DNA from 3 places in the uncultured Methylovirgula sp. genome. Region 3 is predicted to be linked to each of the others. Evidence: predicted binding sites of a transcription regulator. Region 3 holds the regulator's gene; each other region holds the start of a gene.
The links. The regulator PhoB, encoded in region 3, activates phosphate uptake and scavenging genes when phosphate is short. The targets are predictions, from matches to a motif close to TGTCATNNANCTGTCAT.
Positions count from the first base shown of each region.

Region 1: the regulator PhoB is predicted to act here: its motif matches at 1,327-1,343, upstream of Q0025_RS05930 (UDP-2,3-diacylglucosamine diphosphatase).
Region 2: the regulator PhoB is predicted to act here: its motif matches at 1,825-1,841, upstream of Q0025_RS02905 (DUF465 domain-containing protein).

Region 1 is NZ_CANSHK010000014.1:39,148-42,403, forward strand. It holds gene Q0025_RS05925 (glycosyltransferase family 1 protein) at 1-465, opposite strand, end outside; gene Q0025_RS05930 (UDP-2,3-diacylglucosamine diphosphatase) at 462-1,283, opposite strand; gene Q0025_RS05935 (DUF559 domain-containing protein) at 1,405-1,770, opposite strand; gene Q0025_RS05940 (porin) at 1,891-3,256, opposite strand, start outside.
Region 2 is NZ_CANSHK010000006.1:25,751-29,006, reverse strand. It holds gene Q0025_RS02915 (hypothetical protein) at 1-689, opposite strand, end outside; tRNA gene Q0025_RS02910 (tRNA-Arg) at 1,355-1,431, opposite strand; gene Q0025_RS02905 (DUF465 domain-containing protein) at 1,610-1,798, opposite strand; gene Q0025_RS02900 (L,D-transpeptidase) at 2,132-2,875, shown strand; gene Q0025_RS02895 (saccharopine dehydrogenase C-terminal domain-containing protein) at 3,030-3,256, shown strand, end outside.
Region 3 is NZ_CANSHK010000032.1:7,637-10,892, forward strand. It holds gene pstB (phosphate ABC transporter ATP-binding protein PstB) at 1-733, shown strand, start outside; gene phoU (phosphate signaling complex protein PhoU) at 760-1,473, shown strand; gene phoB (phosphate regulon transcriptional regulator PhoB) at 1,481-2,269, shown strand; gene Q0025_RS10540 (GcrA family cell cycle regulator) at 2,357-2,872, opposite strand.

The DNA.
Region 1 (3,256 bases), on a different contig from region 3:
GTTGCGGAAACCGTGCCCCGCAAGAATGTTTTCGAGGCTGGGAGAACTCACCATCGTGCCGGCGGCGGCGCTGTGAAAGCGGCGCAGCGCCGCATAGCTCACCCGCATCGGGATAGGCAGCCGCGCCGCGACATATTCCGGGAAGCGCGTGTGATAGCTCGTCGTGAAGGTGCGCCGGCCATGCAGGCAGGCGCGCCGCGTCGCGAGGCCGATCGGCCCTTCCGTCGCGATGTGGATGAAATCCGGATTGAAGTCGGCAATGAAGCCCGCAACCTTGCGCGGATAGGCGAGCGCCAGCCGGATCTCGCGATAGCCGGGCAGGGGCAGCGTCCAAAAATCCGTCGGCGTCAGAAACCGGACATTGACACCGAAGCTCGCCGCATGCGCGGCGATATTCTCGAGCGAGCGGACCACGCCATTGATCTGCGGCCCCCAGGCATCGGTGGCAATCAGAAGTTTGGTCACGCCGCCGTCGCCTCGATCTCAGGCTGCTGGGCCGCCGCGGCGAGCGCTTCCTTGGCTTCGCGCACTTTGTCGGCCCAATGGATAATCTCGAACCGGCCGTCGAAATGTTCAACCAGCGCGGTGCAGCTCTCGACCCAATCGCCGGTGTTCATGTAGCGCACGCCGAAGTCGTCATGGATGATGGCGTGGTGAATATGGCCGCAAATGACGCCATAGGCGTCGCGCCGCCGGGCCTCGCCCGAAAGCGCCGATTCGAACCGGCCGATATGGTTGACGGCGCTCTTCACCTTCAATTTCGCCCAGGACGACAGCGACCAATAATCGAGGCCGAGCCGGCGGCGGACCATATTGAGATAGGTGTTGATCCACAGCGCCAATTCGTAGGCTCCATCGCCGAGCACGGCAAGCCACGGCGCATGCCGGACGACGAGATCGAACTGGTCGCCGTGCATGACGAGGAAGCGCTTGCCGTCCGCCGCCTCGTGGATCGCGGTATCCATGACGTCGATACCGCCGAAATTATGCCCGACGTAATCACGCATGAATTCGTCGTGGTTACCAGGAATATAGGTGATCTTGACGCCTTTGTGGACGCGTTTCAACAGCTTGCGGACGACGTTATTGTGCGATTCCGGCCAATACCAGCCAGATTTCAGCCGCCAGCCGTCGATCACGTCACCGACAAGATAGATATGGTCCACGTCGCAATGCTTGAGGAAGTCGAGCAGGAGGCCTGCCTGGCAACCCTTTGTTCCCAAATGCAGATCGGACAGGAAAAGTGTCCGGACGGCGATGCTGTCGAGATGCTTTTTCGCCACGGTTCCGACTCCCGATGAGACATCATGTCCTTGGCCGAGTCGGGTGGCACTTTGATGACAGGGATGTGGTCCCCTCTCCCCGCCCGCGGGGAGAGGGCTAGGGTGAGGGGCTGGGGATTGGCTATAACGCCTTCCGCCGCTCGAGCACGGCGAGAATCGTCTCCAGGACAGCTTCGGTATTCTCGAAGACGTCGGTGTTTGTGACTCTTAGGACGCGATAATCGGCCTTCGCCAGATGGGCAGAGCGCCGAGCGTCCGCCGCAATCTCTTCCGGGGTGCCGTGTGTCGCGCCATCCACCTCGACGACCAAGTTTTCCTCCCGGCAAAGGAAATCGGCGAAATAAGGTCCGATTGGCGCTTGGCGAACAAATTTGAAGCCGCTTAGCCGGCGCGATCTGAGCTTCGCCCAAAGTTTTGCTTCTGCCGATGTTTGCGATCGGCGCAGTTGACGGGCTCGTCTGACCTCAGGGATTCGCAAACCGCGCATTGGCTCCTCCCTGCCCCTCACCCTAGCCCTCTCCCCGCAAGCGGGGAGAGGGGATCAGGGCAAAAGAAAAGCGCCGGACGGTTGCCCGTCCGGCGCTGAATTCAGGCTTTCAAGAGAGGCTTAGAAGAACCAAGCCGTGCCGAGCCAGAGGTCGTCTTCCTGCAGGTTCTGACCAAGCTGGTTGATCGTCCAGGTGTGGCCGAATTCCGCCTGCAGCGCCATCCAAGGCGTCAGCTGATAGCGCAGGAAGCCGATGATGCTTTCGTTGTCGTGCACCAAGGTCGGCGCAGCGCCAACGGTCCAATCGAAGCCCGTCGCCTGCAAGGCGCTCACGCCCCAGCTCGCGCCGAAGGTGAACTTATCCCAGGTGTAGGACGCCTGGGCATAACCGCCGTAGGACTTGCGGGCATTGCCGGCCAGATCGAAGCCATTGAAGAAGAAGCCCGTCGTGCCGAGGCCCTGGCCATAGTAGCCGTAGGCCACGAAGCTGAAGCCGTCGATGTCCAACTTGCCGAAGCCGTCGACGCCCCAGCTATTGGTCGTCGCTTCCAGCGGCATAGCGGCCAGCGACCCCGTCGCCGTATCGTTCTTGTGCTGCTGCCAGAGGGCATCACCCGACACGGTCAAAGCCGCGCCCGGCGCAATATTGCCCTTCCACTTGATCTGGCCCTGAACCATCGGCAGTTCCTGGCCGGTGAGGGTCGCAGAATAAGGCTGCAACGGGCCGACCAAGCCCCCGACGTTAACCGCGTTCAAAGGCGTCATGGCGCTGATCGACGCGGTGAAGCCGTTGAAGTCCGGCGTCGTATAGGTGATCTGCGGGATCCAGTCCGCATACACATAGCCGATGCCGATGCGGCCGAGCGACGTGTTGGCGGGCGACTGCGTCGTCAGCGGCGAGCCGAGGCCGAGCAGCGTCGCGTCGTTCAAGATGGCGTCCGAACCGAACAGGCCGAGATCGCGGCCGATCTTGACCGTGCCGAAGGTCGGCGTGCCGATCGTGCCGAAGACCTGACGAAGGTCGATGCCGGGGGTGCCGAGCGCAGCCGGTGCGCCAGGACCATTGGCGTTGGAGCCGCCGACCGGGGACACGTTGTTGCCGCCCGTATAGGCGCCGATGGTGAAGCCGAGATCGTAACCCATCTGGTTGGTGGCGATGCTCAGCACGACCGCGCTCGGCAGCAGGCCGGCCTGGATCGAATTATACGGCTGGTTCGGGCTGGCGGTAACGAGGCCGCCCGCAATCGGAGCCGTCGCCGACCCATGACGGTCAAAAGTTTCGTCCGCGCCGAACACGAGGTCGCCGGAGATTTTCACATCGATCGCGCCGACTTCACCTTCCTTGGTGACGAGGCCGGGGATGTGGAAGCCGATGCCCTTGTCGAGGCGGGTCAGGTAACGGTCGTCCGGAACGACGACGACGCCGTCTTTCGAATAATGACGGCCATAGGGGCGGGCCATGTCCGCCTTTTCCGCCGCATGGCGG
Region 2 (3,256 bases), on a different contig from region 3:
ACATGCGGCGTCGCGGACTTCTTGGCGCCGTTTTCAGGCGCAATCCAATAGACGACATCCCGACCGGCGGGGTGCGCGGTATCCTTCGTCGCCGCGGCCACTGTGGCCGAGTCCGTGGCAATCTCCTTCGCCTGGGCGGCGACGTCGGGCGAACAGGCGGTAGTCGGCAGCCCCGTCTTAATTTGAGTCGCGCACGCGTTCATGTCCTGGGTGTACTGCTCAACCGACGGGGGTTGGTAGCTGACCCCGATCAGCGTCGCGAGCACGGCGAGCACAGCGCCGACGCCGCCGGCAATCTTCTTGGTCTGCGGATCCATGTTCTTGTCGGTCAAGATCAGGAAAAGCAGCGGGAGGAAGGCGATCAGCGTGATGATCGCGCCGAGCTGGTTTTGGAAGAAGAATCTGGCCGAATCGGATGCACGGGCCGGATCGTGCCTGTTGGCCGCCTTCCATAGCAAGTTGCCGGCGATTGCGAAGACCGCGATCCCGACCAGCATGCCGATCAGTAGCGGCATGTTCCCATGGTCGAACTTGCGCTGGTAGAACAAATAGATCCCAGCGACCTCGCCACCCATGGCGACGATCCAGCAGAGCACGGCGAAAAGGCGGAGGCGCATCGCGGAGGACTTCTGGCTCTGCGTTGCTTGCCAATCCTTGGTAACGTCTGCAGCCGGCTTGTTGTCGGTCATGACCAGGTCTCTCGAGATCGACACGCTTGCGAGGGGCGGTAAATCGAAAGGCTAACCCGCTCGGCGCAGCGTCATCGAACGAACGTCCTCATCGCCTGCCTTGGCGACGCGCAAATGCTAGCGCCACGGAAGATCACCTCCTGCTCATGGTATTGCGCAGGAATTGATCCGTCCATACCCACGAGCCTGGCGCCGATGCGGCGATCGTTCATCTTCCGCCCGAACTTGACGCTGCCTTCTTGCGCGCTTCCTGACGATTCGACAGAGATGGCGGTTCGATAAGCCATCGCGCGCCTTGTAAATTTCGCTAAAGGCCGCCCGGCTCAGCCAAGATCGGCCGGTGAAGAGTTCGAACTGCAGATCGCGAAATGTGCACTGAACGATTTCACGTCGCGCTCAGTCGACCGCCGGCGCTTCGCGCCGGCACCAACCAACATCTCGGCCAGCTTCGCGTCGCGCAGAGCTTCGGCTTAGCGATCACATGTATCGGTCGCATGTGGCGTCGGCATCCGCATGAGCGAAGATGCTTCGCCCCGGCTGTCGGGCCGCGTCGCTGCCCGAAAAGACTAGGTAGTGCGGTGAACGTGATTGCCCGACCGTGCTTACTATGGGCTCACTGATGCAAATTCGCTGTCAGGGCAAGCAAGATAAGCTTTTGATTTGATTGGCGCACCCGACAAGATTCGAACTTGTGACCTCTGCCTTCGGAGGGCAGCGCTCTATCCAGCTGAGCTACGGGTGCAAATTGGGCCGCCGGCCGGGCATCAGCTCGACCGCGGCGAACTTCTAGCTGATCCGGGGCGCCGCCACAATGCGGTGCGCTGTTTTCCAGCGCCTTTCAGACCCATGACGCGGCGCGAGCCGGGCGCGCGGCGCGCCCGACTCCTGCCCGAACACCAGTTTTTTGATTAAACCGGGCTCTAATGCAAAGTCTCGGTTCTCTCGATGCCCTTCAACTTGGTAATTTCGTCCTTGAGCTGCAGCTTACGCCGCTTCAACTCGGCCAGTTTGACTTCGTCGACGGAGGGATAGCCCCATTCGCGCGCGATATCGCGGTCGAGGGCTTCGTGACGGCGTTCAAGCTCAGCGAGATGGCTTTCCAAAGACATGCCTTGCTCCTTCTGGAGACGCATCCACGAAGGTAGTGTGACACAGGATTGGCCGGCGGCAAGAGCCTTGCCAAGCGAAACGGCATAAAAACCTCCTCTCGCGCGCCCGTGCCAGCGCCGCTAAAGCTTTGTTAACGCTCGCGCGGTCAGCTTGACCCGGGCTGCCTTCAAAGTCCGGTGAGGCGATGGCGCAAGCTACGCGCAAGCGTTATTTCGTTGGAAAATAGCGTTGTTGGAAGTGTCGTGTGTGGTCCGGCACATTCGGTATTTTGCCGCTTTTTTAGGTATCATTCAGCTTGAAGGGGGCCGTGGGGTCGATCCATGAATTTCACAATGATGAAATCAAGCGTTGTGGCGCTTTTCTCACTCGCCGCCGTTGTCGCCTTTTGCGCGCCGGCTTCTGCGCAATGGCGCAATTACAATGGCTATCAGGCCAATCCGCCGAATTATACCTACCCGCCCTATCCGGGCGGCGGCCAACCGCAGAATTACGGCGAGCCGCAAGCCGAGCCGCCGGATTCTTATGTGCCTCCGGATCAGCGCGCCTATGCCAGTCCGACGCCGCATGTCTCGCCGGATACTGCGCCTTATAATCCGCCGCCTGACGACGATGCCGCCGCGGTCGGCAAACATACGCGCCAGGAAGTCGATTATCCGAGCTCGGAAAAACCCGGCACGATCATCGTCGATACCGCGTCGAAGCACCTCTATCTGATCGAGGGCAACGGAAGAGCGCTGCAATATGGGATCGGCGTCGGCCGCGAGGGCTTCGCCTGGAAGGGCGTCGCCGAAGTCCATAGCAAGCAGGAATGGCCGAAGTGGTTCCCGCCGTCGGACATGCTGCAGCGGCGGCCGGATCTGCCGGAGGAGATGGACGGTGGCCTCGGCAACCCGCTCGGCGCCCGCGCGCTCTATCTCTGGGAGAACGGCAAGGACACGCTTTACCGGATTCACGGGACCAACGAGCCTGATTCGATCGGGCAGGCGGTCTCCTCGGGCTGCATTCGGATGATGAACGGCGACGTGATGGATCTCTACCAGCGCGTTGCGATCGGCACCAAGGTCATCGTCCTGTAACGCGTCGTCGAATCTGAAAAGAAAAGGCCTTTCGCCGCGCCCGGTGGAAGGCCTTTTTCTTGCGCGCCGGCGCCGCATGTTCTTGACCTTCGCGGCCATCTCGCATTTAAGGCGCGCGACCCTTGCGCTGCGCCCCTCATCCTGGAGACTGACGATGCAGAATTGGCCGATCCACGGCACGATTACCGGCCCCATTGTCATGATCGGCTTCGGCTCGATCGGGCGCGGCACCCTGCCCTTGATCGAGCGGCATTTTCAGTTCGACAAGACGCGCTTCACCGTCATCGATCCGGTCGAAAAGGACCGGCATCTTCTCGACGAGCGCGGCATCGCTTTCGTTCAGAAGGCCGTGACGCGAGACAATTTCGTCGATCTCTTGAA
Region 3 (3,256 bases):
CAACCTGCAATTTTACTATGGCCAGAATCATGCGGTGAAGAACGTCAACATTCCGCTCTACACCAACAAGGTGACGGCGCTGATCGGCCCCTCCGGCTGCGGGAAATCGACTCTGCTGCGCGTGTTGAACCGGATGTATGATCTTTACCCGGGCCAGCACGCCGAAGGTGAGGTGCTGCTCGACGGCGAGAATATCCTGGCGCCGGGGCAGGATCTCAATCTGCTGCGCTCGCGTGTCGGCATGGTGTTCCAGAAGCCGACGCCGTTTCCGATGTCGATCTATGACAATATCGCTTTTGGCGTGAAGCTTTACGAGCGTATGTCGCGGGCCGATCTCGATGCCCGCGTCGAGACGGCGCTGCGCGGCGCGGCGCTTTGGGACGAGGTGAAAGACAAACTCACGGCGAGCGGCCTGTCGCTCTCCGGCGGCCAGCAGCAGCGCCTGTGCATTGCCCGCACGGTCGCCATCCAGCCGGAAGTGATTCTCTTCGACGAGCCCTGCTCGGCGCTCGATCCGATTTCGACAGCAAAAATCGAAGAACTGATCGACGAGCTCAAGGAGAAATATACGATCGCCATCGTCACGCATAATATGCAGCAGGCGGTTCGCGTCTCGGAATATACGGCGTTCATGTATCTCGGTGAGCTGGTCGAATTCGGCACGACGACGCAGATTTTCACCGCTCCCGAACAGAAGCGGACACAGAACTATGTCACCGGCCGTTTCGGCTGACGTTTCCGATTTCAGGGCCTTTCGCAATGACCGATCATACCGTCAAAGCTTACGACAACGAGCTCGAAGTCCTTGGCCGCAAGATTGCGGAAATGGGCGGCATTGCCGAGCAGATGTTGAGCAATGCAATGGATGCGCTCGCATCGCTCGATTCGGACCTCGCCCGCACGACCGTTGCCATGGATGTACGGCTCGACGTGCTGCAGCGCGATGTCGAAGAGCATGCCATCATGACCATCGCCAAGCGCCAGCCGCTGGCCGCGGATTTGCGCGAGATCGTTGCCGCGATCCGCATTTCGGGCGATCTCGAGCGCGTCGGCGACCTTGCCAAAAACATCGCCAAGCGGGCGCTGAAACTTTCCGGCGAGACGCGTTTGCCGCGCGCTATCGTCGGTTTGAAGTCGATGCACGAAGCGGCGGCCATGTTGTTGAAGGACGCGCTCGATGCCTATGCGCTGCGCGACGTTGAGCGGGCGCGCATGGTCTGGACCCATGATGTCGAGCTCGATGCGCTGGAAGATTCGGTTTTCCGCGACCTGCTGACCTTCATGATGGAAGACCCGCGCAATATCTCGTTCTGCGCCCACCTCTTATTCTGCTCGAAGAACATCGAGCGGATCGGCGACCATTCCACCAACATCGCGGAGACGGTGGTTTATCTCGTCACGGGCGAAACCCTGCCGATGGACCGGCCGAAAGGCCCTTCACCCGCAACAGATTATTTGCCCCTTCCCAAGTGAGCCATAGATGAACAACCAGATCATCTCTGTTCCGGATTCCCGACCCGCGCAGGAGGCCCGCAATGCGCCGCCGCGGCCGAATTCCGCGGCGGTGGCGCCGCCGCGCATTCTCGTCGTCGAGGACGAGGCGGCGCTGAGCCTGCTGCTCAGCTATAATCTCGAAGCCGAAGGCTTTGTCGTCGAGCGTGTCGAGCGCGGCGACGAGGCGGAATTGCGGCTCGTCGAATCGCCGCCCGATCTTGTCATTCTCGATTGGATGCTACCCGGCGTCTCCGGCCTTGAAATCTGCCGCCGTATGCGGGCGCGCGACGCGACGCGCAGCCTGCCGGTCATCATGCTGACGGCGCGCGGCGACGAGAGCGAGCGGGTGCGCGGCCTCTCGATCGGGGCGGACGATTATATCGTTAAGCCGTTCTCCGTGCCGGAATTGATGGCGCGCGTGCGCGCTCTGTTGCGGCGGGCGCGGCCGGATCGGGTTGCGGCGCTGCTCGTCGCCGGCGATCTGGCGCTTGACCGGGAAAATTGGCGGGTGAGCCGCGGCGATCGCAACGTTCACCTCGGGCCGACCGAATTTCGCCTGCTCGAATATCTGATGGGCAAGCCTGGCCGAGTCTTCTCGCGGTCGCAATTGCTCGACTCGATCTGGGGCTTCTCCGCCGAGATCGACGAGCGCACCGTCGATGTTCATGTCGGCCGCCTGCGCAAGGCCTTGTCGCTTGCCGGCGAGCGCGACCCGATCCGCACGATCCGCGGCGCCGGCTATTCTTTCGACGAGACCTTCGGCAAGAACGAATGATCGCCCCGCTCTGCGAGCGGCAGCGTGCAACGCATCGGCAATGAAGCAATCCGGAACGGATTGCTTCGCCTAGTCCCCGATGGCCGATTAGGCCGATTGCGAGCGCCGCTCACGGCGCCGGTCCTGGACCGGCTGGTACGCGATGCGGCTGTGATAGGTGCAATAGGGGCCGCTCTGATTGGCGTTCTTCTTGCCGCCGCAGAAACGGAATTCGCCGGAGGCCGGATCGCCCATTGGCCAGCGGCACATGGATTCCTTCAGATCCATGATCGTGACCATTTCCGACATCGGGATCACCACGTCTTCCTCGGGCGTCGGCAAAAGTGCTTCGACCGGTTGTGATCTTATGGCGAGCGCCGTATTGCCGCGCACGATCGGGGCGCTCATGCGCTGATGTGCGGCGGCCCGGGCCGTCTTCACCCGTGGCCGGGCAACAGCCGGGGCGGCGGCCTTGACCCGCCCGGACATGCCGAGCCGGTGGACCTTGCCGATCACCGCATTGCGGCTGATGCCATTGGAAAGCTCGCGCGCGATTTGGCTGGCGCTGAGCCCTTCAAGCCAGAGTTTGCGTAGAAGCTCTACCCGTTCATCGGTCCAGGACATTCAGTCCTCCTCGATTTGGATCGGAAAATTAGCCTGAACGCGGCTGACGCGACCTGGTGCCGGCGGCGCGATCGATGGAATCCGGAATCGACGCTGCGCCGGAAAACCGGCGTCGTATAAAAGGTTACGCATTTTGAATGGCCCGCCGCACGAGATGTCGTAGTCGACGTCTGAAAGGCTACACTAGCCGTTGAATCTTGCGCAAGAGTCGCCATGTCTTGCGCGGCCGCGTTTTCAACAGTCCATCGGGTTGGTCCACAGGCCGCGTCATTGTGACTCGGGGGTAATCGTGGCCGTTGGGTCCTCGGCGCAGTATTTGACCGCCGCGCCTGTGCCCCCTACAATAGATTTTCTTGTTGCCGCTCCCGCCGGAGCGGCACTTTT